3 regions of the Variovorax sp. Soil_C_33 genome follow, and region 3 is predicted to be linked to each of the others. Evidence: predicted binding sites of a transcription regulator. Region 3 holds the regulator's gene; each other region holds the start of a gene.
The links. The regulator FNR, encoded in region 3, switches genes on or off when oxygen is low (the NO sensors DNR and NnrR bind a similar motif). The targets are predictions, from matches to a motif close to TTGATNNNNATCAA.
Positions count from the first base shown of each region.

Region 1 (9,420 bases), on a different contig from region 3:
ATCGGGGCCTGGTGGCCAAGGATGGCCCAGAGCGTGCGCTTTGCTCCATGGCGCCACACATCCAGTCTGGTTTGGGCGCCGGCTGGCCGGTTCGATACTTGCTGCAGCAACTCGGAGAAATGCACGATCCGCACGCCGTCAAGCGCCCTGACGATGTCGCCTCGGAGCAGGCCAGCCGCCTGGGCGGGGCTGTCTGCGTTCACCCGCACCACCAGGGCGCCGGCCACGTCGGGCAGCGCGAAAGACTGCGCCAGCGCGGGCGTAATTTCCTGGAACTCGGCGCCGAGTTGCGCGCGCTGAACCACGCCGTCCTTGCGCAGCTGGGTAACGATCCTCATCGCCAGGTTGATCGGTACGGCAAAGGACAGGCCCATGTAGCCGCCGCTTCCGCTGTAGATCATCGAGTTGATGGCGACGACCTCGCCGCGGCCGTTGAACAAGGGACTGCCTGAACTGCCGGGATTGATGGCGACGTCGGTCTGGATGAAGGGAACCTCGCCGCCGCCGCCGATGAAGCGGTTCGTGGCGCTGACCACGCCCGTCGTCACGCTGCTGTGGAATCCGAACGGCGCACCGATCGCGGCCACCCAGTCGCCCGGCGCCAGATGTGAGGAGTCGCCGATGACCGCGGCCGGCAGGCCGGCGGCGTCGATCTTCAGCAGCCCGACGTCGGTGCGCCTGTCGACACCGACCACGCGGGCCGAGAAGCGACGGCCGTCGTCGAGGCGGACCTGCGCCTCGTCGACATTGGCGATCACGTGCGCGCTGGTGAGAATCAGTCCGTCGCTCGTGAGAATCACGCCCGAGGCGAGGTCGCGGATCTCGCTAAGCCGCACGCTCGCAGGCAGCGGCCAGGCCAGCCGGTCGGCGAAATCGTTCTCGGGAGCGAATTCCAGCTCGATATCGTCGCGACCTTCGTCGCGCCCGATGCGCAGGGTATTGATGTCCACCACGGTGGCGCTGCGGCTCGCCACGAGCGCCGAGAAGCCAGGCGCGACCGGCGCGGCGACATCGACGCCGGCGCTTGCTCCAGGCGTTTGCCCAGGGCTCGCGGCACACGCGCCGAGAACGAGCGCGAGTCCGGCGGCGCCAAGAAGGGCGGTGATCCGAAGCACGGGGACCGCTGGCTCAGGCGTCGACGGGCTCGTTGCGCACTAGGAGAACTGGCACGGGGCTGTTGCGTACCACCAGGTCTGCATCGCTGCCCAGGGCCAGGCGGCTGAAGCCGCGGCGTCCGTGGGTGCCCATGACGATCAGGTCGCAACCGGATTTCCCGGCCTCGTCCACCACGACATTTGCGACGCGGCCCTGCATGACTTCGCGCAGGACGGTTTCGGCCTCCACGCCTGCCTCGGTGGCGGTCTTGCGGCTCTTGGCCAGCAGCGCCTCGCCATACGCACGAACTTCGCGCATCGTTGCGTCGAAGCTGGAAGCTGCCGCCATATCCATCAGCATCGGCAGGTTGTCGATGACATGTAGCAGACGCAGTTTCCCCTTCTGATCGGCGGCGAGCCGTATCGCTTCGCGCAAGCCGCGCTGCGCAGTTTCACTGCCGTCCAGGGGGACCAGGATGTTTTGGTACATGAGGTGTTCCTTGTCGGCCGCATCAGAAGGGTGCTCGCCGCCGGCCATGCCGGCGAGCGATCCATTCTTGGCCGGGAGTTCGCCTGGACCTTTGCGCCAGATCAATTTTCTAGGCGCTCAGGCGTGCGCCTGCGCGACGCAGGCGCTGCTCTGCATCGTCGGCGATCGCCTGGATCTCCTTGGCGCTTGTCAGCCCGACCATGGTCTGCGGATTCAGGAAACCGACGATCACGCGTTCAGGCCCATCCTCGCGCACCACCACATTGCAGGGCAGCAGCAGACCGATGTCGGGCTCGGCTTGCAGGGCCCGGTGCGCGAGCCGCGGGTGGCAGGCGCCAAGGATGCGATACGGGCGCGTGTCGATGTCGAGCTTGTCCTTCATCGTGCGCTGCATGTCGATGTCGCTGAGAACGCCGAAGCCTTCGCCCCTGAGCGCGTCAATGACCTTGGCCACGACCTCGTCGAAAGGGGTATGGCTCAGCGTGATGGTGAAGCCGTACATGGAGTATCTCGAGGAGTTGGGGTTGCCGGGCCGGGTTCGATCGCGCCCATCGGAGGGCCTGAGGTGACACGATGATCGTGCGCGTGAGCGGCTGTGCGTCCATTGCGTTGCACACTGGAGAGCCTTATCGCTGTGCCGAACCTCTGCAGGCGCTCGGCGCAGCTGCCGTCTTGGACCTCTCGCGTGGTGAGCGCGATGCTCAGGATGGGAGCGCGACCGATGATCCGGCCGATCTCGGCAATGGCATTGGGCGCACCGCTGCCGCCCATGACCGACACCACGGCCACATCGGGAAGATGATCGCGCCGCCTCGTGACGAAGCTGCGCATCGGTCCGGCAAGTTGCTGTCCCCAGACGGGAGACACCAGCACCACCGTATCGAACCCCCTGGGCAGCGGGCCGTCATACCGAATCGCCGGACACCGTCGGAACAGGGAATCGAGCAGACAGCGCATGTTCCCCAAGGCGCCGCTGCGCGGCCGCACTTCCGCGATCTCGGCGACTTCCCAGCCTTGCCCGTCGCGCAGTAGCTGCGCCACGCGACGGGACGTGCCCGTATAGGAATAGATGACGACAAGAACCTTGGTCATGCGATCTCCGCTGCGTTGATGCGCAATCAATGTAGGAGTCAATCAGTGCCGATGCCCTGCGCTGAATCAAGGCATGAGCGCGACGCAGTCGGCGCCACTCGTTGCCCCTCGTCAGGTGCCGGATCGAAGTCTCCTGCCGCCGTGCCACCAGGCCAGATGGGCGCCGCGCGAGCGCTCCTCCTGCGGCGGCATCCGCGCCGGCTGCTGCACCTGCGTCGCCTCCCGATCCTGCTCATCGCCCAACGCCTTTCGACCGCGTGGCGTGACCTCCAAGGCGATGGCGGGATCCTGGCGCGCGCAGTTGTCGCAATCGACGTGGACGGCTGGAATGAATGCCTTGACGTATCCCATGGCGTCAAGCACCCGCAACCGGTCAATCAGGGCTTTGTCGGAAATGGTGAGGGGGAGCTTCGCCCCGGCGAGCTTCCCCAAGAGATTCATGCACATCGCTGGGTCTCCTTCAGTCTTGAAGCCAAGGAGCGAACAAAAGGGAGGGTTCGGCTGTCATGTCGAGTGAGCGACATGGGCGCCTTCCTGTTTCGCCCCGAATGCTTGACATATTCCATCGTTGTGGCGCGCAGGTTGTTGCGCTGGATCAAGCTTCCAGTGTTCGAGCCATCGATCTGGGCGTGCTGCGCATTTGATCGCCGTCAAGTTGATTGGAGGTGAGGTGGTCGAGGATGCGAACTTCTTCGAAAGGATGACCTATGGACTTCAAGACCATCCTGGTTCACCTGGACCACACGGACAGGTGTTCCGCCCGCGTCGCGCTCGCGGCGGGGCTCGCCAGGGCGCACGGCAGTCACCTGATAGGCCTCGTGCCGACGGGTTTGTATGACGGCGTCATTCCCGCGGATGCGATCCCGACGGGTGTCACCGACTTCATCGCCGAATCGGCGGACCATCTGCGCCGGCGCGCGGAAGCGATCAGTGAAAGTTTCAAGGTCCGGGTGTCCGGGCCGAATCCCGTGTCGCACGAGATTCGACTGACCGATGGGACGGCAGTCGATGCCATCGTGCAGCATGGTCGCTCGAGCGACCTGATTGTGCTAGGCCAGGAGGATCGCTCGGCGAGGTCGGACACACCGGCGCACGGCCTCGTGCCGCGCGTGATGCTGCAGGCCGGCCGTCCTGTGCTGGTCGTTCCCTACGCGGGAATCGCCCAGCCGGAAGCGAGGAACGTGTTCGTCGCGTGGGATGGATCCCGCGCGTCGGGGGTGGCGATGCGCGCTGCGTTGCCGCTGCTGGCCAAGGCGCGCCAGGTGAAGCTCGTTTTCTGCCGCAGACTCGGTCAGCCTCACGAGCCGGCGCGATTGCTTGTTGCCGAAACACTCCAGTGGCTCCAGCGGCACGGCGTCAAAGCAACGGCCGAGGAGGACGTGATCGAGATCGACATCGCAGCCGCGCTGCTTTCGCGGGCCTGCGATCTCGGCGCCGACCTGATGGTGATGGGCGGCTATGAGCACTCGCGCCTGCGCGAGGTGGTGCTTGGCGGCGTCACGCAGCAGATCCTCGCGCACATGACCTTTCCGGTCTTGATGGCGCATTGAACTAGGCGCGTGCGGCAACGCGCCCTGAGTTGACGTGCAGCAAGGTCGAAGGGCCTCCGGCCGCTGAAATTGAGCGAACTTTTACCGTCTCACTCGAAGGATAGTCATGTACCAACGTATTCTGGTTCCCGTCGATGGCAGCCCGACCTCTCTGCGTGGCCTGGATGAGGCTCTTCGCCTGGCCAAGCTCACGGGCGCGACACTGAGGCTCGTGCACGTCGTGGACGAATTGAAGTATGTGACCGGCTTCGAGACCTTCGCGGTCTACAGTTCGGACGTGGTCCCGTTGATGGAAGCAGCCGGCGAGCAGGTTCTCCGGCAGGGGAGGGAGCTTGCGGAGCGCGCCGGGATCAAGGCGGAAACGGTGCTTTTCACCTCGCTTGCGGGTCGCGTATCGGAACTCGTCGTCGAGCAGGCGAGGGCGTGGAACGCCGAGCTCATCGTGATCGGCACGCACGGTCGCCATGGCGTCGGGCGCGTGCTGCTGGGCAGCGATGCGGAACAGGTCCTGCGCATCTCACCGGTCCCCGTACTGGTGGTCAACGCCCATCAGCCAGATGCCGAACCAAGCCGCGCAGCGTCAGCGCCCGCGACGGCCCAGGTGTGAGGCGAGGCTGCTGCGCTAGCCAGCGCTCGGGGGGCGCCCAGGTGTTGCGATGGACAACGCGCAGCTGCATTCCGCGCAATGCCGGCCTTGCGCGCGGTGATGGCCCTCAGACTGGCCTGGCGGGGTGGCGGGTAGCGCAGCGGCTGGCAACGACGGTCGAGAATCTGGCTGCCTCAAGCGGCCAGCCTGATGCGACGAGCCCGATGCGGCGTAGTCGCGATCGATGTGGATCTTGATGCGCGTCAAGCCTGCCATCCGGTGTTGCGCAGAAACTGGGCGATGAGACTTTCCCGCGTCGACGTTGAGCTAACAGCTTGTCATCGGGGCGACCGCCTCCGTCTTGTTCCTCCACGCCGTCCAGGAGTCTGAGCATGCCCACAAAGATCGTCGATTTCTCCGCCCGGTCCAAGATCCTTCGGGCAGAACCCTTCAATGCCCATTTCTGGGAGTGCACGCCCCTGGAATTCAAGGCCTATCTCGGCAGGCCGCGGGAGTTTCTCAGGAGGATGGGCATCGGGCTGCCGGCCGATTGCCGCATCGAAACCACCATAGAAAACCACGACTGGCTCGGCCAGGAGGCCCCCGATTTCGACGGCGAGAATGACACGGTGGTCTGCAATGTGGGAAGCGGCAACGTCGCCCGCCATGTCTACCGAGTCGTCAGCTACGCGCATGACCGGTCGGCGGTCGGGGAGTTCAAGAAGCAGTTGTTGCACAAGGCCAACCAGCAGCAGGTCAAGGAGAAGGCCAGACGCGGCAAGAAGCGCAAGGCGAAGTAGTCTCGTCCGATCCCGCGCTCGGAACGAGTGGACCCAGGCCATGGAGACTGTGGGCATGAAGTTGACGGATTCCGCGGCCGTCGCGGCAGACCGTACGCTGGTGACGGCCCTGCGCGATCGCCTGCGGTCGGACACCGGCCAAGCGGTCGCGCTGGTGGAGACCCACATCTCCTGGGTGCTGCTGACCGCGCAGGTGGCCTACAAGCTGAAAAGGCCTGTCTCCTTGGGTTTCCTCGACTTCAGCACGCTCGCGGCACGCAAGCATTATTGCGAGGAGGAAGTGCGCCTCAACCGGCGGCTTGCGCCTTCGCTGTACCTCGGCGTGGTGCCGGTGACCGGCACCAGGCAGGCTCCGCGCCTGGGTGAAGGCGAAGCCATCGACTTCGTCGTCTGCATGCGGCGCTTTCCCGAGGATGCATTGCTGCAACGCTTGCTGCCGGCCGGGCGGCTGGCGGATGGCCGTCTTGAACAGTTTGCGCAGCGGCTGGCCGCCTTCCACGCCCAGGCACAGGTTGCGGCGCCGGCGTCCGCGTTCGGTGCTCCGACCCGGGTGGGGCGCTCGGCAGTCGATGCCTTGGCACGTCTGCGCGCCGATGATGGCGCGAAGCGCACAAGGAATCTGCAGGCATGGATTTTCGAGCAAAGGAAGGCGTTGCGCACGGCCTGGTTTGCGCGGCAGCGCAGCGGTGCGGTGCGCGAATGCCACGGCGATCTTCATCTGGCCAATGTGGTGCTGGTCGATGACCACCTGACCGCCTTCGACTGCATCGAATTCGATCCTGCTCTGCGTTGGATCGACGTGATGAGCGACGTCGCCTTCCTCACGATGGACCTCAAGGCGCATGGTCGAAAGGATCTCGCGTTCCGCTTTCTCGACGCGTACCTGCAGCACAGCGGCGACTACGCCGGTGTGCCGGTGTTGCGCTTCTACGAGGTGTATAGAGCCCTGGTGCGTGCGCTGGTCGGCCGGCTGCGTGTGCGCGCCGGCGCTGATGCTGCGCCGCCTCTCGAGCCGGACTACCTGGCCTGTGCGGAACAGCAGACCTCAGGCGCCGCGCCGCGCCTGATGATCACGCACGGGCTGTCGGGCTCGGGAAAGTCGACCATGGCCGCGGCGCTGCTCGCGGCCGCCGGCGCGATCCGCATCCGGTCAGATGTCGAGCGCAAACGCCTCTTCGGGCTCGGGGCGCAGCAACGTTCAGCCGAGCAGGGTGCCGAGATCTACACGCAGGATGCGACGCGGCGCACCTTGGCCCGGCTGGCCGAGTGCGCGCGCGCAGCGCTGCAGGCCGGCTACCCGGTGATCGTCGACGCGGCCTTCCTGCGTCGCGACGAGCGGCTGGCGTTCCGGGCGCTGGCGGCTGAGCTGCGTGTGCCGTTTTCGATTCTTCGTTGCCGCGCGGCCGATACGCAGCTGCGGCGGCGGGTGGTGGCGCGTGAAGCCGAGGGACGCGATGCGTCGGAGGCGACCCTGGCCGTGCTGGAGCGGCAGCTCGCCACCCACGAGCCACTGGATCCGGGCGAGTGTGCTCTCGCGCTTGAGGTCATCACGGACGAGCCGGTGGATACGGTCGCACTGAGCGCGCGTTGGCTTGCGCTGTCCCCATGAGTCAAGCCGGCGGCGCACCGGAGTCGGGGTGTACCGGACTCTCATTCGGCGTGGAGAGGCTGGGGCGCCAGTTCCCGCTGGCGGTGGCGCTCAGTTTGGAAGGCTCGGAATCACGTCCGGCCACGAAAGTTCGCGTCCGATCATGGCGCGCGCATAGAGATAGTTGTTCAGCATTCGCTCGCCGAGCGAATCCATGTCCACATGGCCTGTCGGGTCGCACGGAAAGGCGTAGGCGCGTCGGCCGGCGAAGAGTGGCTGGAAGCGCAGTTCGTAGCCGCTGGATGCATGCGAGGCGTTCATCACATTCTCCTTGGTGCGCCTCGCTGCTGCTGGAAGAGGGTAGACAAGCGATCCGGCACGGCCTCAATCTAGATCGCCCGCTTAACGGTACCGTCAACGCAGTGCATCCGTAGGAAACATTGCGTGAACCGCGCGTCTCACGATTCGAACGCCGCGGCGGGCGAGCGGCCCGCAAGTTCCCGATTCGGGTCCCGCGCTGCCGACGAATCGATCTCCTGCGCACGCACCAGCAGGACGGGCGCCGTCGAGGTGCGCAGAATGCGCTGCGCATCGCTGCCCAACATCCAGCGCCCGATTCCTCGGGCCATGAGTGCCGAGGACGATCAGGTCTGCGGGCCATCTCCTTGCTTCGGACGCCACCTTTTGGTCGAGCGGGCCGGAGAAGTCGCTGTGCAGCACGGTGTCGACCTCGACGCCGTTTCCCAGTGCATCGGCCTTGGCTCTTTCGAGGATCCGCTCGCCGCTGGCGCGCAGCGCATCCAGCCACCCGCCCGCACGGGCCGAGGTGTAAAGCTCCATGGAAAGCTCATCGACCACAGGGATCAGGCGAAGCCGTCCACCGGTCAGCTTGGCGACGCGGATGGCCTCCTCGAGTCCACGATTGGATGGCGGACTGCTATCGATGGGAACAAGAATGCGCTGATACATGACCCGTCCTTCGTGTGATGGTGAGGCGACGCGCGCGGCCAGTCACTCGAAGGCCAGGGCGCCGGTCGGCAAGCTGACATGCGTTGGCGCCTGAATCGCATCGGCCTTCGATTCGCTCTCCGGCGCACGGACCAGCAGAACCGGCACGCAGGCATAGCGCAGGATGTGCTCCGCGCTACTGCCCATGACGGCGCGGCCAACCCCGCGGCGGCCGTGGGTGCCGAGGACGATCAAGTCTGCGGGCCACTTGGCGGCTTCGGCATTGACCACCTCGTGGACCGAGCCCGCAAAACTGTCGCACAACACCTCGTCGGCTTCGATGCCGGCGGCCTGTGTGGTGGCCGCGGCCTCATCGAGGAGGCGCTTGCCGTTCTCGCGCAGCACGTTCAGCCAGTCGCCGGCATATCCGGCGTAGGCGTCCATGGCAAGGGCGAAGGACAGTTCGTCGATCACATGGAGCAGCCGCAGCCGTCCGTGCGTGAGTTTGGCGACGCGAATGGCTTCGTCCAGGCCGCGGCGAGATGTCGGACTGCCGTCGATGGGAACAAGGATCTGCTGGTACATGACGCGCTCCTTCGGTGCAGGTTGGGGCGGTCAGTATCGGAATGGTGGCGCTGCACATATTGATTTGGCGCAAAGGAGATCGATGAACTCGCGACGAACATCAGGCGATCCGAGACTTTCAATCGAAGGAACATCATGAAGATTCTTCTCGCGGTGGATGGCAGCGACTACACGAAGCGCATGCTCTCCTACCTGGCAGCGCACAAGGATGGGCTGGGCGCAGGTCATACCTATACGGTTTTCTATTCGGTTCTCCCTGTACCACACCGGGCGGCTGCCTTCGCGGGGCCTGAGCTCGTTCATGGCTACTACGAAGATGACGCGCGGCTGGTGCTTGAGCCGATTCGGGCGTTCCTCTCGGAGCACGGTATCGAGGCTTCCTTCGTTCACAAGGTGGGCCATCCGGCCGACGAGATCGCCGCGTACGCGCAAGCTGGCAAGTTCGATCTGCTGGTCATGGGCTCGCACGGCGCCGGTGCGTTGAAGAATCTCGTGCTCGGCTCTGTCGCCACGAAGGTGTTGGCGCAATGCACGGTGCCGGTCCTGCTGGTGCGCTGAGATGCTGCGCAAGCCGTTCGCACGCGGTGTCGTGGCGGCGATGCTCGGTGCACTGGCGTTTCTGGGCACCACGCATGCGTGGTCTCGCGATGGCCCCTGTCTTGACCAGGTCGACGCGCCGAGGCAGGG
Region 1 covers NZ_JBDGJK010000023.1:40,852-50,271, reverse strand. The annotation lists gene AC3A6B_RS27035 (trypsin-like peptidase domain-containing protein) at 1-1,115, opposite strand, end outside; gene AC3A6B_RS27030 (universal stress protein) at 1,129-1,584, opposite strand; gene AC3A6B_RS27025 (DUF302 domain-containing protein) at 1,694-2,086, opposite strand; gene AC3A6B_RS27020 (flavodoxin family protein) at 2,062-2,676, opposite strand; gene AC3A6B_RS27015 (hypothetical protein) at 2,788-3,123, opposite strand; gene AC3A6B_RS27010 (universal stress protein) at 3,384-4,226, shown strand; gene AC3A6B_RS27005 (universal stress protein) at 4,333-4,833, shown strand; gene AC3A6B_RS27000 (hypothetical protein) at 5,205-5,612, shown strand; gene AC3A6B_RS26995 (bifunctional aminoglycoside phosphotransferase/ATP-binding protein) at 5,668-7,221, shown strand; gene AC3A6B_RS26990 (hypothetical protein) at 7,312-7,521, opposite strand; gene AC3A6B_RS26985 (universal stress protein) at 7,615-8,169, opposite strand; gene AC3A6B_RS26980 (universal stress protein) at 8,212-8,733, opposite strand; gene AC3A6B_RS26975 (universal stress protein) at 8,869-9,291, shown strand; gene AC3A6B_RS26970 (trypsin-like peptidase domain-containing protein) at 9,293-9,420, shown strand, end outside.
Region 1: a site for FNR is predicted at 3,317-3,330, ahead of AC3A6B_RS27010 (universal stress protein). Genes of this name have one in related genera too.

Region 2 (9,420 bases), on a different contig from region 3:
GCCTTCAGCGGTGGCAGATGCTGGGCGCCGCGAAGGATCAGCTGCCGTCCCTGCTGCATTCAGTTTCCTCCCTGGATGAGGAGCCGAATTGTGGACGGAGCAACAGCGCTCGCCTTGACGGAGGTCAAGGGTTGGCGAGACGGGCCTTGGCGCCCGAAGGTCAACATGTGGCGCGTCAGATCGAGCGCCGTGGGCGATGGGGCGGCGGCAATGCTCCAGCGTTCAGCGGGGCAGCGTGAACTGACAGGCGTGGCACCGGATGGCCGCCGGTTCGATCAGCATGCGTTCGCGCGCGATGACGCGCTCGCAATCGAGGCAGAGCGCGTAGCGCCCCAGCGAGATGCGTTGGAGCGCCTGTTCGATATCCTGCAGCGATGGCCGACGAACTTTGACGGCAGCGAAGGGCGTGACATCGTGGACTTCCCCAGCCGACGAAGGGCAGGGCCCGGAGCCCTGCGCGGCTGGCCCGTGCGCAGGACGCTCGCCGTTCAGCTGGGCGCGCTCGCTGAGCGCCCACCGCTTCATGATGTCCAGACGCTCGATGAAGGACTGCAGATCTTCCGGCTTTATGTGGTTCATGGTGGTGGTCCGGGATGAGGTTGACGGGCCGCCAGTATCCGGAGGTCCATCCGCACGGGATTTGATCCGCGTCAACTTCCGCGTCGCCCCCCGAAACTGCGCGCAGCTGCCAGCTTTGAGTCCCCCAACCGCCTGTCGGCAGCAAGGCGGCGTTAATGGAAGTGATCGTTGCGCCTACAGCGCGCGCACTTGCGGCAGGTCAAGTCCATCCGATCGGCCGTGTGTCACGCGCAACTCGATACCGGAGAGACTGCCATGACCCACATCACGTCAAGGATCATTCGCGAGGAACACTCGGCCCTGGCGGCCATGCTGCGTTCCATGCTTTTGCTGCTCTTGCAGCACCGCAACCAGGGCACGCTTGCGCAGACTTTGAGTCATTCTGCGTGGGCTTCACCGTTGACTTGTTGATCCCGAACAACCTTCCATGGCTTGACGGGCATCGAGGGGGGCGCCTCGCGCGGCAGGGCGATCGAGCCCACTGTCGCTGCCGTCAGGAGGCCGCACCGCGGCGACGCCGCATCTCCGCGCCCATCGCGTCGCGCGCGCAATCGTCGAGCAGCGCGGCCGCAGCCGGATAGGCGAGCTGCTCTTCGGCTTCGATGTGAGCTCCATAAAGGCGCGTGAATGCATCGATCTGCGCTGCGCTGTCCGCCGGGATCGCCTGGATCTCTGCACGCTGGAGCTGTTCGAGGATCGCGCGCACCGTGCGCCAGCGCGCCTCCATCTGAAGATGGTCCTGCTGCAGGCGCGCGACCAGCGCGAGCATGGAAGGATCGCCGCGCCCGGCCAGGGTCGGGAACACGTGATTCTCCTCGTCGAGATGGTGCTGCGGCGCGGCCATATCGAAGTAGCGCATGACGTCGCGGGCGGCCTGCCGTGCCTGTGCATCTGCACCGTGACGCGCGACATGGGCGCGCAGCCGAGCGAGGAGCCCGAGCGTGCGCTGCATGCGCTCGTGGCAGGCTTCCATCATCTCGAAGGGTTGCTCGAATCCGGCCGCTGGCGATGCGATGAGAGAGGCCAGGCGCGAAGAGCGGGTCATGGCGCGGGGACCAGTTCGGAAACATAGCGCTCAAGGTCCGGCCGCGCCGCACCGGCAACGTGGGCCAGGACGGTACCCACGCTGATGAAGCACAGCGGTTCCTCTTGGGGGTCCAGAGCGAACAGCGCGCGCAGTCCGGCGGATTGCAGCGCCTTGCCGGAGGTCAGTGCCGAGCCGTAGCCGAGGACCGTCGCGGTCAGAAGCATGTTCTGGATGGCGCATCCGGCCGACACGATCCTCTCGGCGGCCGGAATCTCCTCGTTGTCGGGGCCCAGCCGCACGATCGCCAGCATCAGGACCGGAGCGCGAAAGGCCTTCTCGCGCGCCATGCCCCGCTCGTCAGGCGTGGCTTGCTGCAGGGACTGCGCGAATACATCAGCGAGGCGCCCGCGTTGCGGCGGCGGCACGACGACAAAGCGCCACGGAACCAGGCCGCCGTGATCCGGGGCCGCGGCCGCGGCGCCGAGGATCTGCTCGAGTTCGGACCGCTCAGGTCCCGGCGTGCCAAGCCGCTTGGGCAGCACTGTGCGGCGCGTGTGCAGGAGTGCTGCCAACTGCCGTTCAGTGACAGGCGGATCGGCCAGGACGGCCGTCGTAGCGCAGGCGTCCGTATCAGGAGGCATGTCGAATTCCCCAAATGAGCATGAGAGCGGTCCGCAAGAGGGCGGGGTCAGCATGGTCCGCCCGAGCCGGAAGGTCAAGATGGCGGAAACACGCAGCAGCGTCGCGGCCGCCGGGCCGGATTCATCCGCAACTCCCGAGGTGCCCGCACTGGGTGCAGTAGTCGCAACCGTCCTTTCGGATCATGGCGTGGGCGCCGCATTCCGGGCACTTGGCGCCCATCAAGGCTGGGGAGGCAGCACCCGTCGGGGTCGAAACGTCCGGTGCCGTCGGCGCGGAGCCGCTTCGCTTGGCGATCAACTTCTGAATCGCGTACGCGATGGCACCGACTTCGGAGTCGTGCCACATGGGCACCTGGCTACCGTCGGCCTTCACGTGATGGCCCAGATGCACGGGACCACGGTCCCATGCCACCTTGCGCATGTCGGCGAGCGCGCGTTCGAGAAAGCCCCGCGCGCGGCCAGCGACAGCAGCCGCATGCTCGCGGTGATCCACTGCTGCGATTCGCCGCTCTGGCCGACGGGCATGAAGAATTCGATGGCCCGTTCCCGCCCGTCGGCCAGGGGCAGGAAGGACACCACCAAATAGAGCGTCTGCCGGCCCTGCTGTGTCCAGTACTCGATCTTCTCCGCGCTGGCATTCAAGGCACCCGTCGGACGGCTCTCGATCATCGCGCGAATCGAGTCGGCCGCGGCGTTGTCCGCGCGAGGGCGCGCCCTCGCGCGCTGTCGGCGCGACATCCAGCACCGACCCCAGGATGCTGTTGGGTCGGTAGGTGGCCAGTCCATTCAGGTTGGCTGTCCAGGCGTGCTGGTAGAGTCTCTAGAAGTCCTCATAGGGGCAATCGACCGGCACGTTGACCGTCTTTGAGATGGCGGTGTCGACGAAGGGCTGCACCGCTTCCATCATGGCCAGATGGCCGGCCGCGGGAGGACCGGTCGAACACGTCGATGTAGCTGCACGGGCCTGAGGCCAGCGAAGCGGTGGCACGCACCTCCGCGCCGCGTGGTCGGATACGGGAAAAGTCATAGCCGACGCCGCCGCCACGGCGCATGGTCTCAGCGGCCTCGCGCAATGCCTCGTAGATGCCGGCGTAGCCGGCTTCATCCTGGCCTTGAATGCAGTCACTCATGATGCGCCCGGCCCCGATGGCCCCTGCGCGCAGGTTGGCGAGGAAGCGCGCCTGCCACTGGGCGCGTTCCCCTTCGGCCTCGACCGACACCAGCCGTGCGCGACGCGCGCAAACAGGTCCTCGGCCTCCTGCTCTCCGGGCTTGAGGTAATTTTCCATCAGCACGTCGCGGCTGATGGGCTGCACCGGCAGCAACGAACTCAAACCAACGTCATCACGCTTCATACGACGAACTTCTTGGATTTGGCGCTCGAACGGCACGAGCCGGCGCCCTGGTCGAACAAGCGGTGCGCGTCGTGAGCGCTTGAGCGGGCATCGCCGCGCGCGGCGGGCTGCTGCGAAAGGGTTGGGCTGGCTATGCTTGTGTGCTGTGCACGATGGTCTCTCCTGAAGGGTGCTTGAGCTTGGGGATCAGACGCCTCGAGCTGCCCGTGAACCATGTCCAGTGAGAGAAAGCTGGGCGTCGACGATTGCGAGTTGCAGTTGAGGCCACGGGGAGATGCGGCGAAGTGGCTAGATGATTCGGGAGAAGCGAGCGCGCTTGCGATCCGTTTGCAGATAGCGGTCAAAGACCATCGCCACGGCACGTACGAAGAACCAGCCTTTGTCGGTGACCGTCAGATCGCGGTCCGTGAGGCAAATCAGGCCGTCCGCCTCCAGCTGGCCGAGGGCGGTCAGTTCGGACGCGAAGTAGTCACGGAAGGTGATCAGGTGGGCGATGTCGATCGACTCGAAGTCGACGTGGCCCTGGCACATGATGGCCATGATCACCGCGCGGCGCAGCACGTCGTCGCGCGACAGCGCGAGCCCGCGCACCACCGGCAGCCGTCCCTGGTTGAGGTGGTCGTAGTACTCCTCCAGGGTCTTTGCGTTCTGGCTGTAGGTGCCGCCAACCCTTCCGATTGCCGATACGCCAAGGGCGACAAGGTCGCAGTCCGGCTGCGTGCTGTAGCCCTGGAAATTGCGGTGCAGCCGACCTTGGCGTTTCGCGACAGCCAGGCTGTCGTCCGGCAACGCGAAGTGGTCCATGCCGATGTAGACATAGCCAGCGGAGGTGAGGGCGGCGATGGAGCGCGACAGCATCTCGATCTTCGTGGCCGCGTAGGGCAACTCGTCGGCGGCGATCCTGCGCTGCGGTTTGAACCTCTCGGGCAGGTGCGCGTAGGCATAGAGGGCGATGCGGTCCGGACGCAGTTGGCAGATCTGCGCCAATGTGCGGTCGAACGAGGCGGCGCTTTGGCGCGGCAGCCCATAGATCAGGTCGACGTTGATGGACTGGAACTGCAACTCGCGCGCCGACGCGACGAGATCGAATACTTGTTGTGCGGGCTGGATGCGATGTACCGCTTGCTGGACGTCGGGGTCGAAGTCCTGGACGCCGAAGCTCAAACGATTGAAGCCCAGGCGGGCCAGGTGGGCAAGGCGGTCGGCGTCGACCGTGCGTGGATCGATCTCGATGGAACATTCGGCGCCCGGCGCGAATGAAAAAGCTTCGCGCAGCATCCGGATCAGGTCGGTCAGGCCGTCATCGCTCAGGAAGGTCGGCGTCCCGCCGCCAAGGTGAAGCTGGCTCACCGCCGTCCGTGCGCTCAATTGCGCCGCGTGCAGGGCGATCTCCTTCTCTAGGTATCGCAGGTACTCACGCGCACGGGAGGCATGCCGCGTGATGATCTTGTTGCACGCGCAGTAGTAGCACAGCGATGCACAGAACGGAATGTGGACGTAGAGGGAAGCGGGGGTCATGACTGCGCTGATGCCCAGCCTTCGCTGCCGCGCCGCGGCACCGTAGTCGTCAGGGCCGAAGGCCTCGACAAAGCGATCTGCCGTCGGGTAGGACGTGTAGCGAGGCCCGGCCACATCGAAGCGGGCCAGCACGTCGGCCGAGACCGAAGACGGTGAGGTTTCGTGGGGCGGAGCCAGGACAGTGGACATCATTGCGTTCAACCAAGGAAAAGCAGATCTTCACTGTGCCTTCGTCGCGCCGGTCGTTGGTTGATGCTTGTCAACATAAGCAGCCGGACCGCTCGGCAGGAGACATCTGAACAACGATCTGGACTAGCGCCCACGACGACGATGACGCCGAGCGACTCGGCTCCCGGCGAGACGCTGGCAGGAGGGGTCGGATGCGGCGTAGAGGCAATGAATGCTGCGACGGTCAGGAGGCGGCGTTGAGTTGTGCGCGGAGCTTGCAATCTGAAGCGCTCACGCTGCGTGCTGCGTACTAGCAGCAGGTGGTCCGGATCAATACGGTCCCGGAGACCTCAGCTTGAGCGCTCGTTCGCAAGGGCATCCACAGGGGGTTCGGGCCGGGTCGGCAGCAAATGGATCAGCGCGCGGCGCGCCTTTGGCGCTTAACACGAAAGAGCGCGGACCAGGGTCAGCGCAGCACGAGCACGGGCACGTCGGAGTTCGCAAGCACGTGCGCGGTTTCGCTGCCCAGGAAAGCGCGAGTCAGCCCTTTCCGTCCGTGCGAGGCCATCACGATGAGATCGCTGCCGTGCTTTTTGGCGGCACCAATGATTGAATCGGCCACTCGATTCGATTTGACAGAAGCCGTACTGACCCTTACGCCGCATGCTTCGGCGCGCTTCTCGACCGCCTCGAGCATTGTCTTGGCCTGCTCAGCGCGCCGGCACCCGATGCGGTTGCTCTCCTCGGCTTCGAACGCGATGCTGCCGTCCATGTAGCTCTTGGCTTGCCGTCGCACCACGGTAAAGGCCCTGAGCTCGGCCTTGTGTTCCGTAGCCAGGTCGATGGCTTTCGAGACGGCCTTTTCCGCCAGCGCGGAACCATCAGTGGCAACAAGAATGCGCTTGAACATGAATCGTCTCCTCGGAGGTTGAGTTTCTGCAGCGTAGTTCTGTGGGGTCTTTGGTAGTTGATCCAGATCAACCATGCACCCGGTTTCAGACGGAGAATGCGGCAGCCGAGCGCAACGTAAAGATTCAGCTGCATCCGAACGAGGAGCCGATCCCGATGACTGACCGATTTCGTGAGCCCGCCTGCCCCTATGGATCCCAGGCACAAGGCCGAGATCGGTTCGTCACCCGTTGAGCGACGCGATACGCAGCATTTCCCACTTGGGCCTTGCTGTCTCGAAGGCCTACGCGCGTCGACTCGTCGGCTGGCTGGATCTGCATCGAACGCTGCACGGTTGGCACTATGTGATCGAGGAGGGCGAAGTCCATGTCTTCGACCTGCGCAGCGGAAGCTTCGTGCCGGCGTCCGACGCCGACCACAGCGGAACCGGGCCGTTCGACCATGCACCGGTCGACGATGGCAGCGCCACCAGCATCTTCAACGAGATTGACGAAGCACTGGGGCCGGCGCGGTGCAAGGTTGACCTTCGTCAACACAACGTTCGCAGCGAAGCACTACCGTGCAGGGGTTCAACACACACGCGGCGCGCACGCGCTTTGCCGCGGCCGCAATGACTACTGCCACCAACTTCGACCCCATCCCTGATACCGGCGACGCCGCCGCTCAACTGATCTCGTTGCTGCGCGAATGCGGCCTGAGACCGCTGCGCCTGGGCGAGCAAACCCTGCTGCCAATCGTCCAGGGCGGCATGGGCGTCGGCATCTCGGCGCATCGCCTCGCCGGCAGCGTCGCTGCGCTCGGCGCGATGGGCACGATCTCGTCCGTCGACCTGCGCCGCCATCATCCGGACCTGATGGAGCGCACGCGCGACCTGCAGCCGGGAGAGGCCGCCACGCGCCGTGCCAAGGAAGATATCAACGCAGCCAATCTGGAAGCGCTGGCGCGCGAGATCCGTGCCGCGCGCGAGCGCTCGGGCGGGCGCGGTCTGCTCGCCATCAACGTGATGCGCGCGGTGGGCGAGTACGCTCCCTCGGTAACGCGCGCGCTCGAATGCGGGATCGATGCGGTGGTGGTCGGCGCCGGCTTGCCGCTCGACCTGCCCGAGCTCGCGCAGGACCACCCCCGCGCGTTGCTCGTGCCTATCCTGTCGGATGCGCGCGGCGTGCAGCTGCTGGTTCGCAAGTGGGAGCGCAGGAAGCGCCTGCCCGACGCGATCGTGATCGAACACCCGCGGCTCGCTGGCGGCCACCTCGGCGCCGCGAAGATCGCCGACCTGGCCGACCCGCGCTTCGACTTCGAGAACGTCATCCCGCAATCGCTCGCATTCCTGCGCGCGGCGGGAATCGAGAAGGAGATCCCGTTGATCGCGGCCGGAGGCATTCGCCGCTTCGAAGATATCGCGCGCGTGCAGGCGCTGGGCGCCGCCGCCGTGCAGCTCGGCACGCCCTTTGCCGTCACGCAAGAGTGCGACGCGCACCCCGAATTCAAGCGCGTGCTGGCGCAGGCGCGCGAGGAGGACATGGTCGAGTTCACCAGCGTGGCCGGCCTGCCCGCGCGTGCCGTGGCAACCCGGTGGCTGAAAGGCTACCTGAAGGCCGAGGTGAAGCTGCAGAGCGTGGCGCACGTCAAGCCGCGCTGCACGCTCGCCTTCGACTGCCTGGCGCAATGCGGGTTGCGCGACGGGCTGGCCGGCTGGGGCCAGTTCTGCATCGACACCCAGTTGGCTGCCGCCCTGCGCGGCGACGTGAAGAAGGGCTTGTTCTTCCGCGGCGTGGGCGCGCTGCCGTTCGGCGACCAGATCCGCAGCGTGCGCGAGCTGCTGGCTCGGCTGTTGACGCCGCACGAGGCCGCGCCCTCGCTCGGCGTCAACGCGTCCCGAGTCGACGGAGCGCGACAGCGCGCTCTCATTCGAGCTGCACGGGCTGGCCTGCGCCGTCAAAGGCGATGAAGCCGTCGATACCGCCGGACTTGATCGACTCGACGATGCGCTGCAACGGCGCTTCGGCCTGGGCGCTGGGTCGGCCCGCGGCCCGCGCTGCCCGACATCGCGGCGGCGAATACGAGGTCCCAGGCCTGGCCGAACTGTTGCGACTCTTCGCGCAGCGCCTCGAAAGAGCCCAGCTCGTCGGGCGTCTTGTCCACGCACATCAGCGGCGTGAGCGTGCCGCCCTGACCGGACTGGAAGCGCTCGCGCTGCTCGGGCGTCGCGTCGTCCGGCAGGCCTGCGGCTGCGAAGACGAACAGCAGGCGCTGCGGCTGTGCCTGTGCGCGCGCAAAACGCAGCAGGTCGTCGAAGCTTGAAATCATGGTGGGCTTTGGGTGTCGGGGAAATGGGTGAGGCGCTGGCCCGGGACGGCCGGTTGCCCCGCGTGCAGGAGGATCGTGACTAGCAGCGAAACGTCTGTCAACGCGTGCACCGCGTGCGGTTCGCCTCCCTCGAGCACCACCAGGCGGCCGGCGGCGAGATGGCAAGTGCGCGAGTGCGTCCTGACTGTCGCTTCGCCTTCCAGGCACTGCACGGTGATCGCGCCGGACACACTGTGCTGCGGTACGTCCGCGCCAGCGCGCAAGACCATGCGCATGAGCTGCAAGGCGGGTGTCTTGATCAGGCTGGTCGTGACGGCCCTGGGCAATTCGTCGCCCAGCGGTCTGATGTCGATCACGTCGAGGGCTTGGGCATGGGGAAGGGCCATGGGATCTCCTCACGGGCGCATGGTGTGTTGTCAATGGCGCGACGAGAACGTCGGCAGCGCGGCGCCTGCGAAGGCTTCGAGCACCGAGCCGACACCGCCCGAGTTCTGCAGCGCGCCGATGATCTTCTTGAAAAGCGGGCGGTAGGCCTCATCGGCCTCGTAGCCTGCGAGCGGATCGCGGTTCATCAGGAACGCCGCGTCGAGTTCGGCCCATTCGTCGGCGCTGAGCACGGTTTCGGCCAGCGGCAAGATCTCGGCTTCCTCGACGTGCATGTGATCGAGATAGAAGTCGGCGTACTGCTTCATCAAGGTCTCGAAGTTGTCCCGGCGGGCTTCACCCTGATCGGTCCCGCTCATCATCCGGAATCCGAGCAGCGCGTGTTCGAGCTCGCGAATCGCCTGCTCGCCCCACGCATGGTCCCGGTCAAGGCGATCGAGCACGGCGTCGGTCTGCGCGTTGCGCCCGCGCAGCTTGGGAAAGAGCAGGCGGCTCTCCTTGGGATGGTGCAGCTTTTCCGGGAACTCGTCGAC
Region 2 covers NZ_JBDGJK010000023.1:14,140-23,559, reverse strand. The annotation lists gene AC3A6B_RS26870 (TraR/DksA family transcriptional regulator) at 223-579, opposite strand; gene AC3A6B_RS26865 (hypothetical protein) at 835-990, shown strand; gene AC3A6B_RS26860 (hemerythrin domain-containing protein) at 1,073-1,624, opposite strand; gene AC3A6B_RS26855 (nitroreductase family protein) at 1,621-2,178, opposite strand; partial or broken gene AC3A6B_RS26850 (adenosylcobalamin-dependent ribonucleoside-diphosphate reductase) at 2,369-3,175, opposite strand; gene AC3A6B_RS26845 (hypothetical protein) at 3,078-3,299, opposite strand; gene AC3A6B_RS26840 (hypothetical protein) at 3,473-3,676, shown strand; gene hemN (oxygen-independent coproporphyrinogen III oxidase) at 3,890-5,308, opposite strand; gene AC3A6B_RS26830 (universal stress protein) at 5,754-6,197, opposite strand; partial or broken gene AC3A6B_RS26825 (carbonic anhydrase) at 6,520-6,657, shown strand; gene AC3A6B_RS26820 (NAD(P)H-dependent flavin oxidoreductase) at 6,807-8,144, shown strand; partial or broken gene AC3A6B_RS26815 (ribonucleotide reductase subunit alpha) at 8,101-8,503, opposite strand; gene AC3A6B_RS26810 (cupin domain-containing protein) at 8,500-8,889, opposite strand; partial or broken gene AC3A6B_RS26805 (hemerythrin domain-containing protein) at 8,920-9,420, opposite strand, start outside.
Region 2: a site for FNR is predicted at 5,369-5,382, ahead of hemN (oxygen-independent coproporphyrinogen III oxidase). Genes of this name have one in related genera too.

Region 3 (9,420 bases):
ATTCGAGGTACTCCGGCACTGTGACCGGCCAGCCGTGACGCTCCTCGATGGCAAGCCGCAGCGCATCGGCAGCCACCGGCTCGCCGTGGGTCACGAAAACCCGCTTCGGCCTACGCAGCGCGCCTAGCCAGGCCAGCAGCTGTTCGCGGTCCGCATGGGCCGACAAGGTGTCCAGATTCGCCACCTCCGCATGCACCGGCACATAGGCGCCATGGATCTTGACCGCCTCCGAGCCGCCCACCAGCGCGGCTCCGCGCGTTCCCGCGGCCTGGAAGCCGGCAAACAGGATCGTGTTCCTCGCGTCAGGCGCATACGTCTTCAGGTGATGCAGCACGCGCCCGCCGGTCGCCATGCCGCTGGCGGAAACGATGATCGAAGGAAACGTCAACGTGTTGAGCCGCTTCGATTCCTCGACCGTGTTGACGATGGTGACCTCCTTGCTCATGGCGGCGCACTGCTCGGCGCTCAGCCGGTGCTCGTCGAGGTGATGCCGAAAGATGCGCGTGGCATCGGCCGCCATGGGGCTGTTCAGGTACACCGGCATGTCGGGAATGCGGTGCGCCTTCTTGAGCAGGTGGATGCAGTGCAGGATGGTCTGCGCGCGCCCGACGGCGAAGGAAGGGATGACGACAACGCCGCCGCGCGCCGCGGTGCGATTGACCACGTCGGCCAGCGCCATGAGCGTATCGACGTCGCGATGCCGGCGATCGCCATAGGTGGACTCCACGACGACATAGTCCGCCTGCTCGGGAGATTCGGGCGGGCGCATCACCAGGTCGTCGCTGCGGCCGAGGTCGCCGGAAAACAGGATGCTGCCCCCCGTCCAGCTGATGTGCGCACTGGCCGCGCCGAGAATGTGCCCGGCGCGCTTCAGACGCCACGACCAGCCCGGCCACGGCGAATGCTCCTTGTCGAAGGGAATGGTCTCGAAGCGCTCCAGCGCTGCGCTGGCCTCCTCTTGCGTGTACAGCGGCAGGGCCGGCTTGTGCTTCGAATGGCCGTGCCGGTTCGCAAAATCGGCCTCCTCCTGCTGCAGCCGTCCCGAATCCGGCAGCAGCAGCTCGCAAAGGTCGCGCGTCGCCCCGCTGCAGTACACAGGGCCCTTGAAGCCGAGCTTGACAAGCCGCGGCACATACCCGCTGTGATCCATGTGCGCATGCGTGAGCAGCACCGCATCGATCTCGGAGGCCTTGATCGGCAAAGGCTCCCAATTGCGCAGCCGCAGCTGCTTCAGGCCCTGGAACAGGCCGCAGTCGACCAGCAGCCGGCGGCCGTTGTGCTCCAACAGGTACTTGGATCCGGTGACGGTGCCTACGCCGCCGAGGAACTCGATGCGCATCGCTTCTCCTTGGTTGTGTCCGGAGCTTGGCAGCGCCGCGCCGCCCAGACTTGATGTTCATCAAAGGCCCGCGATATCACGCCGCGCATGATCGTGCTTTCTCTCGGAGGTTCCCTTGACGATCCGCCACCTCGACCGGCTCTTGTCGCCCACCTCGGTAGCCGTTATCGGCGCGTCCAACCGTCTGGGCAGCGTCGGCACCATGGTCTGGCGCAACCTGCGCGCCGGCCACTTCCAGGGCCCGATCTACGCCGTGAACCCCAAGCACACGGCGCTCGACGGTGTGCCCGTCTTCGCCAAGGCCGCCCTCCTGCCCGCCGCCCCGGATCTGGCCCTCCTGTGTACGCCTGCGCACACCGTCGCGCAACTGGTGGCCGAGCTCGGTGCCCTGGGAACCCGCGCCGTCATCATCGTGACCGCGGGGCTGAGTGCCGCGCAGAAGCAGGCGGCGCTCGACGCGGCCAGACCGCATCTGATGCGCTTGCTCGGCCCCAACTGCATCGGCCTGCTGAGCCCGCACATCGGACTGAACGCCGGTTTCGCCCACACCGACGCGCTGGCGGGCGAGTTGGCCTTCGTCTCGCAATCGGGAGCGCTGGTGACCGCGATGCTCGACTGGGCCAAGAGCCGCGGCATCGGCCTGTCGCACCTCGTGTCTCTCGGCGAGCACTGCGACGTCGACTTCGGCGACCTGCTGGACCACCTGGCCAGCGACGCGCGCACGCGATCCATCCTGCTCTATGTCGAATCGATCGAGTCGCCTCGCAAGTTCATGTCAGCCGCACGGGCGGCAGCGCGCAACAAGCCGGTGATCATCGTGAAGGCCGGGCGCGCGGGCAACGGCGTGCATGCCGCCGCTTCGCACACCGGTGCGCTGGCCGGCTCGGACATCGTCTACGACGCGGCCATCCGCCGCGCCGGCATGCTGCGCGTCGACACGATGCAGGAACTGTTCATGGCGGCCGAGATCCTGGCGCGCTTCCGGGGCAACCGCAGCGACACGCTCACCATCATGACCAATGGCGGCGGTGCCGGCGTGATGGCCGCCGACGCGGCCGCGCAGGCCGGCATCACGCTGGCGCAGCCCCGCAATGCGCTGCTGGAGCGCTTGGACGACGCACTGCCATCCAATTGGTCACGCGCCAATCCGATCGACATCATCGGCGACGCGCCGATCGAACGCTACACCGCGACCCTGTCGGCCCTGCTCGCCGACGAGTCAGCCGGCGCCGTGCTGTTCGTCCATGCCCCGACGGCCATCGTGCGCAGCGACGACATCGCCCGGGCCTGCCTGCCGCTGGTGCGCGAGAACGGTCAGCGCGTGATGAGCGCCTGGCTCGGAGACGCCGCTGTCGCCCAGGCGCGCCAGCTGTTCGAGCAGGCTGGCGTGCCCGACTACCGGACGCCCGAGGAAGCCGTTCGCGCCTTCGCGATGCTGCAGACCTACAGGCGCAATCAGGAGATGCTGACCGAGGCGCCGAGCGCGAGCGAGAACGCGGCACCCGATCTCGCCGCAGCGCGACGACAGCTCGATGGGGTTCTTGCCGAAGGCCGCGAATGGCTCGATGAACAGGAGGCCAAGGAAGTGCTCAAGGCATACGGCGTGCCGGTGGCGCCGACCATCGCTGTGGCCGCGTCGGCCCAGGCCATCTTTGCTGCCGCGCAAGAAGTCGGCTATCCGGTGGCGCTGAAGATCGTCTCGCGCGACATCACGCACAAGTCCGACGTGGGTGGCGTGCGCCTGGATCTGCGCGACCAGGCGTCGCTGGACCATGCCGTCAGCGAAATGCTCCAGGCCGTGCGCACCGCGAGGCCCGATGCGCACGTCGATGGCTTCACCGTGCAGCGGATGGTGCGCCGGCCGCACGCGCAGGAGGTCATCGTTGGCGCCAGCATCGACAGTGTCTTCGGTCCGGTGATCCTCTGCGGCCAGGGCGGCACCGCGGTGGAGGTGACCGCGGACAGCGCCGTCGCCCTGCCTCCACTCAACCGCAGCCTGGCGCGCGAACTGGTCTCACGCACCCGCGTCTCGCGCCTGCTCGCCGGCTACCGCGACCATCCGCCGGCCCGGATGGACGCGCTCTACGACGTGCTGATCGCCGTGTCGCAGATGCTCGCCGATCTGCCGCAGCTGGCGGAGCTGGACATCAACCCGCTGTTTGTCGACGAATCGGGCGCCATTGCCCTGGATGCCCGCATTCGCGTCTCGAGACAGCCAGTCGCTGGGGCCGAGCGCTTCGCGATCCTTCCCTATCCTTCGCAATGGGCTCGCAGGCTGACCTGGAGCAGCCGCGAGATCACCGTACGGCCGATCCGTCCCGAGGACGAAGCGCAGCACCGGCGCTTCCTGGAACGGCTCGACCCGGAAGACATTCGCATGCGCATCTTCCAGACCAGGCGCGAGCTGCCGCGCAGCGAACTGGCCCGGCTCACCCAGATCGACTACGACCGGGAAATGGCATTCATTGCCGAAGCGCTCGACGCGCAGGGCGTGCACGAAACACTAGGCGTGGCTCGCACCGTGAGCGACCCCGACCGGGTGGAGGCCGAGTTCGCCATCATCGTGCGCTCCGATCTCAAGGGCGCGGGACTTGGCAGGCTTCTGTTCCAGCAATTGATTGACCACGCGATCAGCCGCGGAACCGGCCGTCTCGTGGGCATCGTGCTGCGCGAGAACAAGCGGATGCTGAATCTCTGCCGCGATCTGGGCTTCGAGGCGGACCCGACGGAGCCGGCCGGCTCGGGCGTGCGGCGCATGGTCAAGACCCTGGGCAGCCCGGTCGCCGATCCTTGATCCAACGCAAGCACGCCGGGGCGCGACTGAAGCACGATGCATGCACTCGAATTCCATGGAGAACACGCAATGAACCGGAATGTCGGAAACGCCGATCGCCTCCTTCGTATCACCGCGGGTGCCGCGCTCATCGGCATGTCGGTTGCCGGCGCGATCGGCCCATGGGGGTATTTCGGCATCGTGCCCCTGTTGACGGGCCTGCTGGGTGCGTGTCCCGCCTACACGCTGTTCGGCGTCAGCACCTGTGGCAGCCCCGGCTCCCGAGACCGGCCAGGACGGCCGTGATGCCGCCCCATCGAAGCGCCTGGGAAGACCTGCCATGTGGATGATCGTCGCGGCATTGGTGCTGCTCGGTGCGGCGGCGCTGTGGCTCTTCTTTCAGGCGCTGATTGCCTGGATCACCCTGGACTGATGCCACTGCGATGTCCCTGGCGCGGCCGCCTCGTTCGCACTGCGTTGAAGGGGGGCCGCCGTCAAGGCGCGGTCACGGCCGAATCACCTTGCAGCGCCTGCTTTCTCGCTCTCCACGATGCTTCGGCAGCGCCGTGGCTGACCCTCGCCGAGCTACGCAAGGCCTCGCGCGCAGTCCCCAATGCCTCGTAGGCCGTTGCTGCGGCTCGCTTGGCCTCCGCCCTGTTCGCCCCAGGGGTTCGCTCGGACGCTGCTTCGAATTGTTCGAGTGCCCGGGTCCAGGCCATGGAGGCTTGCTCGCTTGCGTGCGCCGCCTCCCGGGCCGCGATCTCGGCGCGGCTGGTCGCGAGAGCGGCCGCCACAAGCGCCGTTTGCCAGGCGTGGTGCGCAGACGACTGGGTCTTCCGTGCCGCGCGGCGCGCCGCTTGCGCGTTGCGATCGGAGGGCGAGCGTGCATAGCTTCTGGCCTTCACCAGCGCGGCACCGCCGTCCCGTGAGGCCTTCCGCGTTGCCGAAACGGCATCGAGCGCCGCCTGGTACGCGCGGTCATGCATCGTCAAGCGCTGCGTCTGCGCCGGGAGTTGCGCCCGTGCTTGCGCTGGCGGGGGCGCCGCGCCCTGCTGGGCGGCGCAGGGAACTCCCAGCGCGATCCACGCAGCCGACAAGACGAAGAGCGTGACGGCGCGATTGTTCATTAATGCTCCCCTTTCTAACGGCACCAGAGCGCAATCTGATGACTCAGATCGGTCCACAGCGCTTGCAGCGCCACCGCTGCGAGCAGTCCGCCCGCAATCCGGGTCCCCCATTCCCTGCGCGCCATGCCGACCCCCAGGCGCAGGCGCTGCCACAGCCAGGGCGCAAGAACCAGCGACACGGTGCCACCTGCGGCGAAGAGCGCCATGACCCAGGCGCCTTGCAGCGGCCCGTTGGCCAAGCTCGCGAGCATGAGTGCCGAGTAGAGCAGGCCACAAGGCATGGAGACCCAGAGCGCGCCGGTCACGAGCAATCCACCGAGCGAACCGGTGAGTGGGCGAAGGCGCATCGAGAGCGTACGCCCGATGCCTTGCGCCCAGAGCGGTTGGCGCCCCAGGGCGGCAAGCCCCAGGCCCCAGGCGAGGACGAACACGTGAAGCAATACCCACAGAGGCCGCAACGCCGCAACCTGTTCGCTCGCGAAGGCCAGGCTCTGCACCGCCGCCGCGGCCAGCGCACCGGCGGCCGCATAGCCGGCCATCCGGCCCGCGTGGAAGACCACGGATACGGAAGGATCTCGCGCATCGGTCGCCAGCATCGCGGCGCCGCTCGCGGGCGCGCGAACGATGCGGATCACCCCGGAGCAGGCGGCACCGCACATCGCGACGCAGTGGGGTCCGCCGATCAATCCCATCAGGAGCGCAGTGCTGGCAAGTGCGGTCTGCATGGTCAGACGAAGTGGTCCATGCCGATGTAGACACAACCAGCCGCCGTGAGAGCGGCGATCGAGCGCGACAGCATCTCGACCTTGGCTTTGGCGTCGGCAGACGGCAGAACGAGCGATGAGTCGGCGGGGGCGACGGCAGGAGAGTTCATTTGCGGCGGTCAGTCTGCGGGCGGTGACCCACTATGCGGCCAGGTCGACCCGCCATCCTTGATGTGCGTCAAGCCCGCACGGTGCACCGCACCACAGAATGGCCACAAACCCCGACACCATCATGAAAGCCGAACACATCAAGGTCGCCTGCTCCAGCTGCACCCTGCGCGAACTGTGCATGCCTGCGGGCCTGGAGCCGGGCGAGCTGAAACGCATCGACGAGATCGTGGCCACGAGGCGCAAGGTCAGGCGCCGCGAGACGCTCTTTCGCAACGGCGAGCCCTTCACCTCCCTCTACGCGATCCGCACGGGCGTCTTCAAGACCCGCGTGGCGACCGAGGACGGGCGCGACCAGGTCACCGGTTTCCAGATGGCCGGCGAAATCATCGGCCTGGACGGCATCGTCAACAACCAGCACACCTGCGACGCGGTGGCGCTCGAGGATGCCGAGGTCTGCGTGATGCCCTTTCACCGTATCGAGGAACTCTCGCGCGAGGTCGCTGCGCTGCAGCGCCACGTGCATCAGATCATGAGTCGCGAGATCGTGCGCGAGCACGGCGTGATGCTGCTGCTGGGGAGCATGCGGGCCGAGGAGCGCCTCGCGGCCTTTCTGCTCAACCTCGTGCAGCGCCTGCATGCGCGCGGCTTCTCGCGCTCCGAGTTCGTGCTGCGCATGACGCGCGAGGAGATCGGAAGCTACCTCGGGCTCACCCTCGAAACGGTGAGCCGGACGCTCTCCAAGTTCATGGAGGATGGCATCGTCGAGGTGGAGAAGCGCAACCTTCGCATCGTCGACGCCGAGGCGCTGCGGCGCATCGTCAATCCTCCGGGTTGTTGATCTCGGAGGCTGGCCTGGTCAGAAGCAGCGTCAACGCGCTCGACCCTGTTGCCAGCACCCAGAAGGCGAAGAAGCCGGCCGCGTAGACCGCATGGCGCGACAGGCCGACGGCCTCGCCGCGCCAGTGAAGGTCGCCCGGATCGACCAGCGCGAACACCAGCAGTTCGGCCACGCTCGCCAGCAAGAAGGCGGGCCAGAGAATCGACATCCAGTCGCGCGTCTTCATGGCCGTCAGCGCTTGGGTGCGGGCAGGTCGGCGTCAGGCGTCGCCGCGTGGTTGCGCCCCGCCAGAGCGGGCATAAGCTTCTTCTCGACCGGTGGCTTGTTGATCTCGATGCCTTTTCGGTAGTAGTCCGGCGCCACCACCGGATCGGGCGTGCGCAGGGCGAGCCAGAGCGTCACGAAGCTGGCGACGACGACCAGGGCGGGCCCGGCCATCACCATCCACAGCAGCGGGAACTGCCACCAGGGGTCGCTCTTCGGGGAAGTCATCACGTGATCGTTCATCTCGTTTCCTTTCAGCGAACTCAACGAGGCACCAGGAAGGTCGCCTTCTCCGACACCTGCGCGCTGCCGTCGGCCGAGCGCACGTCGAAGTGCACGACGTGGGAACCCGCGGTGGCACTGCCATAGGGAAGCTGCAGGCGCACCGCGACCCAACGCGATTGCGCCGAACCGACCTCGACCGGTTCAGGCGGCGACACGCTCAAGCCCTGCAGTCCCGTAGCTTCGATGCGGTAGCGCTGCACCTGCTCGGTCGCGTTCATGATCTGCAGCCGATAGACGTTCTCGAGTTGGCCGCCCTCGACGATGCGCGCGAGCGAGGCCCGGTCGCGCACCACGTCGACCTTCAGCGGCATGCGCACGACCAGGCTCGCCAGCACGCCCATCGTCAGCGCAGCGAGCAAGCCCGTGTAGATCAGCACCCGTGGGCGCAGCACGCGGCGCAGCACCTGCCTGGGCGTCCAATGGCCGGCCATGCCGTTCTGTGTCGCGTAGCGGATCAGACCTCGCGGCGAGGCCATCTTGTCCATTACCGTGTTGCAGGCGTCCACACAGAGGCCGCAGCCGATGCACTCGTACTGAAGCCCCTTTCGGATATCGATGCCGGTCGGGCAGACCTGCACGCACAACGAACAATCGATGCAGTCACCAAGCCCCTGAGCCCGGGCGTTGCTGCTCTTGGAACGCACCCCACGGGGTTCGCCACGCTCGCTGTCGTAGCTCACGATCAGCGTGTCGCGATCGAACATGGCGCTCTGGAAGCGCGCATAGGGACACATGTACATACAGACCTGCTCGCGCATGAAACCCGCATTGCCGTAGGTCGCAAAGCCGTAGAAGAAGACCCAGAACACCTCCCACGAGCTCATGCGCGTCTGCAGGAACGCGAGGCTCAACTCGCGAATCGGCGTGAAGTAGCCGACGAAGGTGAAGCCGGTCCACAGTGCGATGCCGAGCCACACGATGTGCTTGAACCATTTCTTGACCAGCTTCTCCAACGAGAGATCGCCCTCGTCCAGGCGCATGCGCGCGATGCGGTTGCCTTCGATCTTGTGCTCGACCCACATGAAGATCTCGGTGTAGACGGTCTGCGGACAGGCATAGCCGCACCACAACCGCCCCGCCACCGCGGTGAAGAGGAAGAGCGACAGCGCCGAGATCACCAGCAGCCCGGTGAGGTAGATCAGATCCTGCGGGTACAGCACCAGCCCGAGGATGTAGAAGCGCCGCGCGCCCAGGTCGAACAGCACCGCCTGGCGCTGCCCCCATTCGAGCCAAGGCAGGCCATAGAAAACGAGCTGCGTCAGGAACACCATCGCCCAGCGCCAGCGCGCGAAGACGCCGAGCACCGTGCGGGGGTAGACCTTCTGGTGCGCGACGAACAGGCCGCCACCTTCCTTGGCGGCGGCGATCGGGATCACCCGACGCCTCACCGGGGTCGACGCGGAAGCGGCATCCTTCATGACAGCCTTAGGGAGCAGCGCCAGGCTTGTTCGACAAGCCCCAGACATAGGAGGCCAGCACATGGATCTGGGCCTCGGTCAGTCGGCCCTGCTGCCCCGGCATCTGATTGGTCCTGCCTGTGTTGATGATCGAGACGATAGCCTCCTGGCCGTATCCATGCAGCCAGACTCTGTCGACAAGGCTGGGCGCGCCAACCGCCGGATTGCCTGTTCCCGCGACGCCGTGGCAGGCCGCGCAGGCGCTGAACTTGCTCTTGCCCAGGCCGGCGCGGACCGAATCGTGCGGGCTGCCCGAAAGGCTCAGCACATAGTTGGCGACGTTCTTGACATCCTCGGGGGTGCCGACCGCCTCGGCCATCGGCGGCATCACGCCCTTGCGACCCAGGGTGATCGATTCCTTGATCTTCTCCGGCGCACCGCCGTGCAGCCAGTCGCCGTCGGCCAGGTTCGGGAAGCCCTTGCTGCCGCGCGCGTCCGAGCCGTGGCACTGCGCGCAGTTGT
Region 3 covers NZ_JBDGJK010000015.1:29,026-38,445, forward strand. The annotation lists gene AC3A6B_RS21670 (MBL fold metallo-hydrolase RNA specificity domain-containing protein) at 1-1,339, opposite strand, end outside; gene AC3A6B_RS21675 (bifunctional acetate--CoA ligase family protein/GNAT family N-acetyltransferase) at 1,455-4,133, shown strand; gene AC3A6B_RS21680 (YgaP family membrane protein) at 4,170-4,418, shown strand; gene AC3A6B_RS21685 (hypothetical protein) at 4,607-5,239, opposite strand; gene AC3A6B_RS21690 (sulfite exporter TauE/SafE family protein) at 5,254-5,964, opposite strand; gene AC3A6B_RS21695 (hypothetical protein) at 5,967-6,113, opposite strand; gene fnr (fumarate/nitrate reduction transcriptional regulator Fnr) at 6,236-6,952, shown strand; gene AC3A6B_RS21705 (hypothetical protein) at 6,933-7,178, opposite strand; gene AC3A6B_RS21710 (FixH family protein) at 7,184-7,459, opposite strand; gene ccoG (cytochrome c oxidase accessory protein CcoG) at 7,480-8,919, opposite strand; gene ccoP (cytochrome-c oxidase, cbb3-type subunit III) at 8,927-9,420, opposite strand, start outside.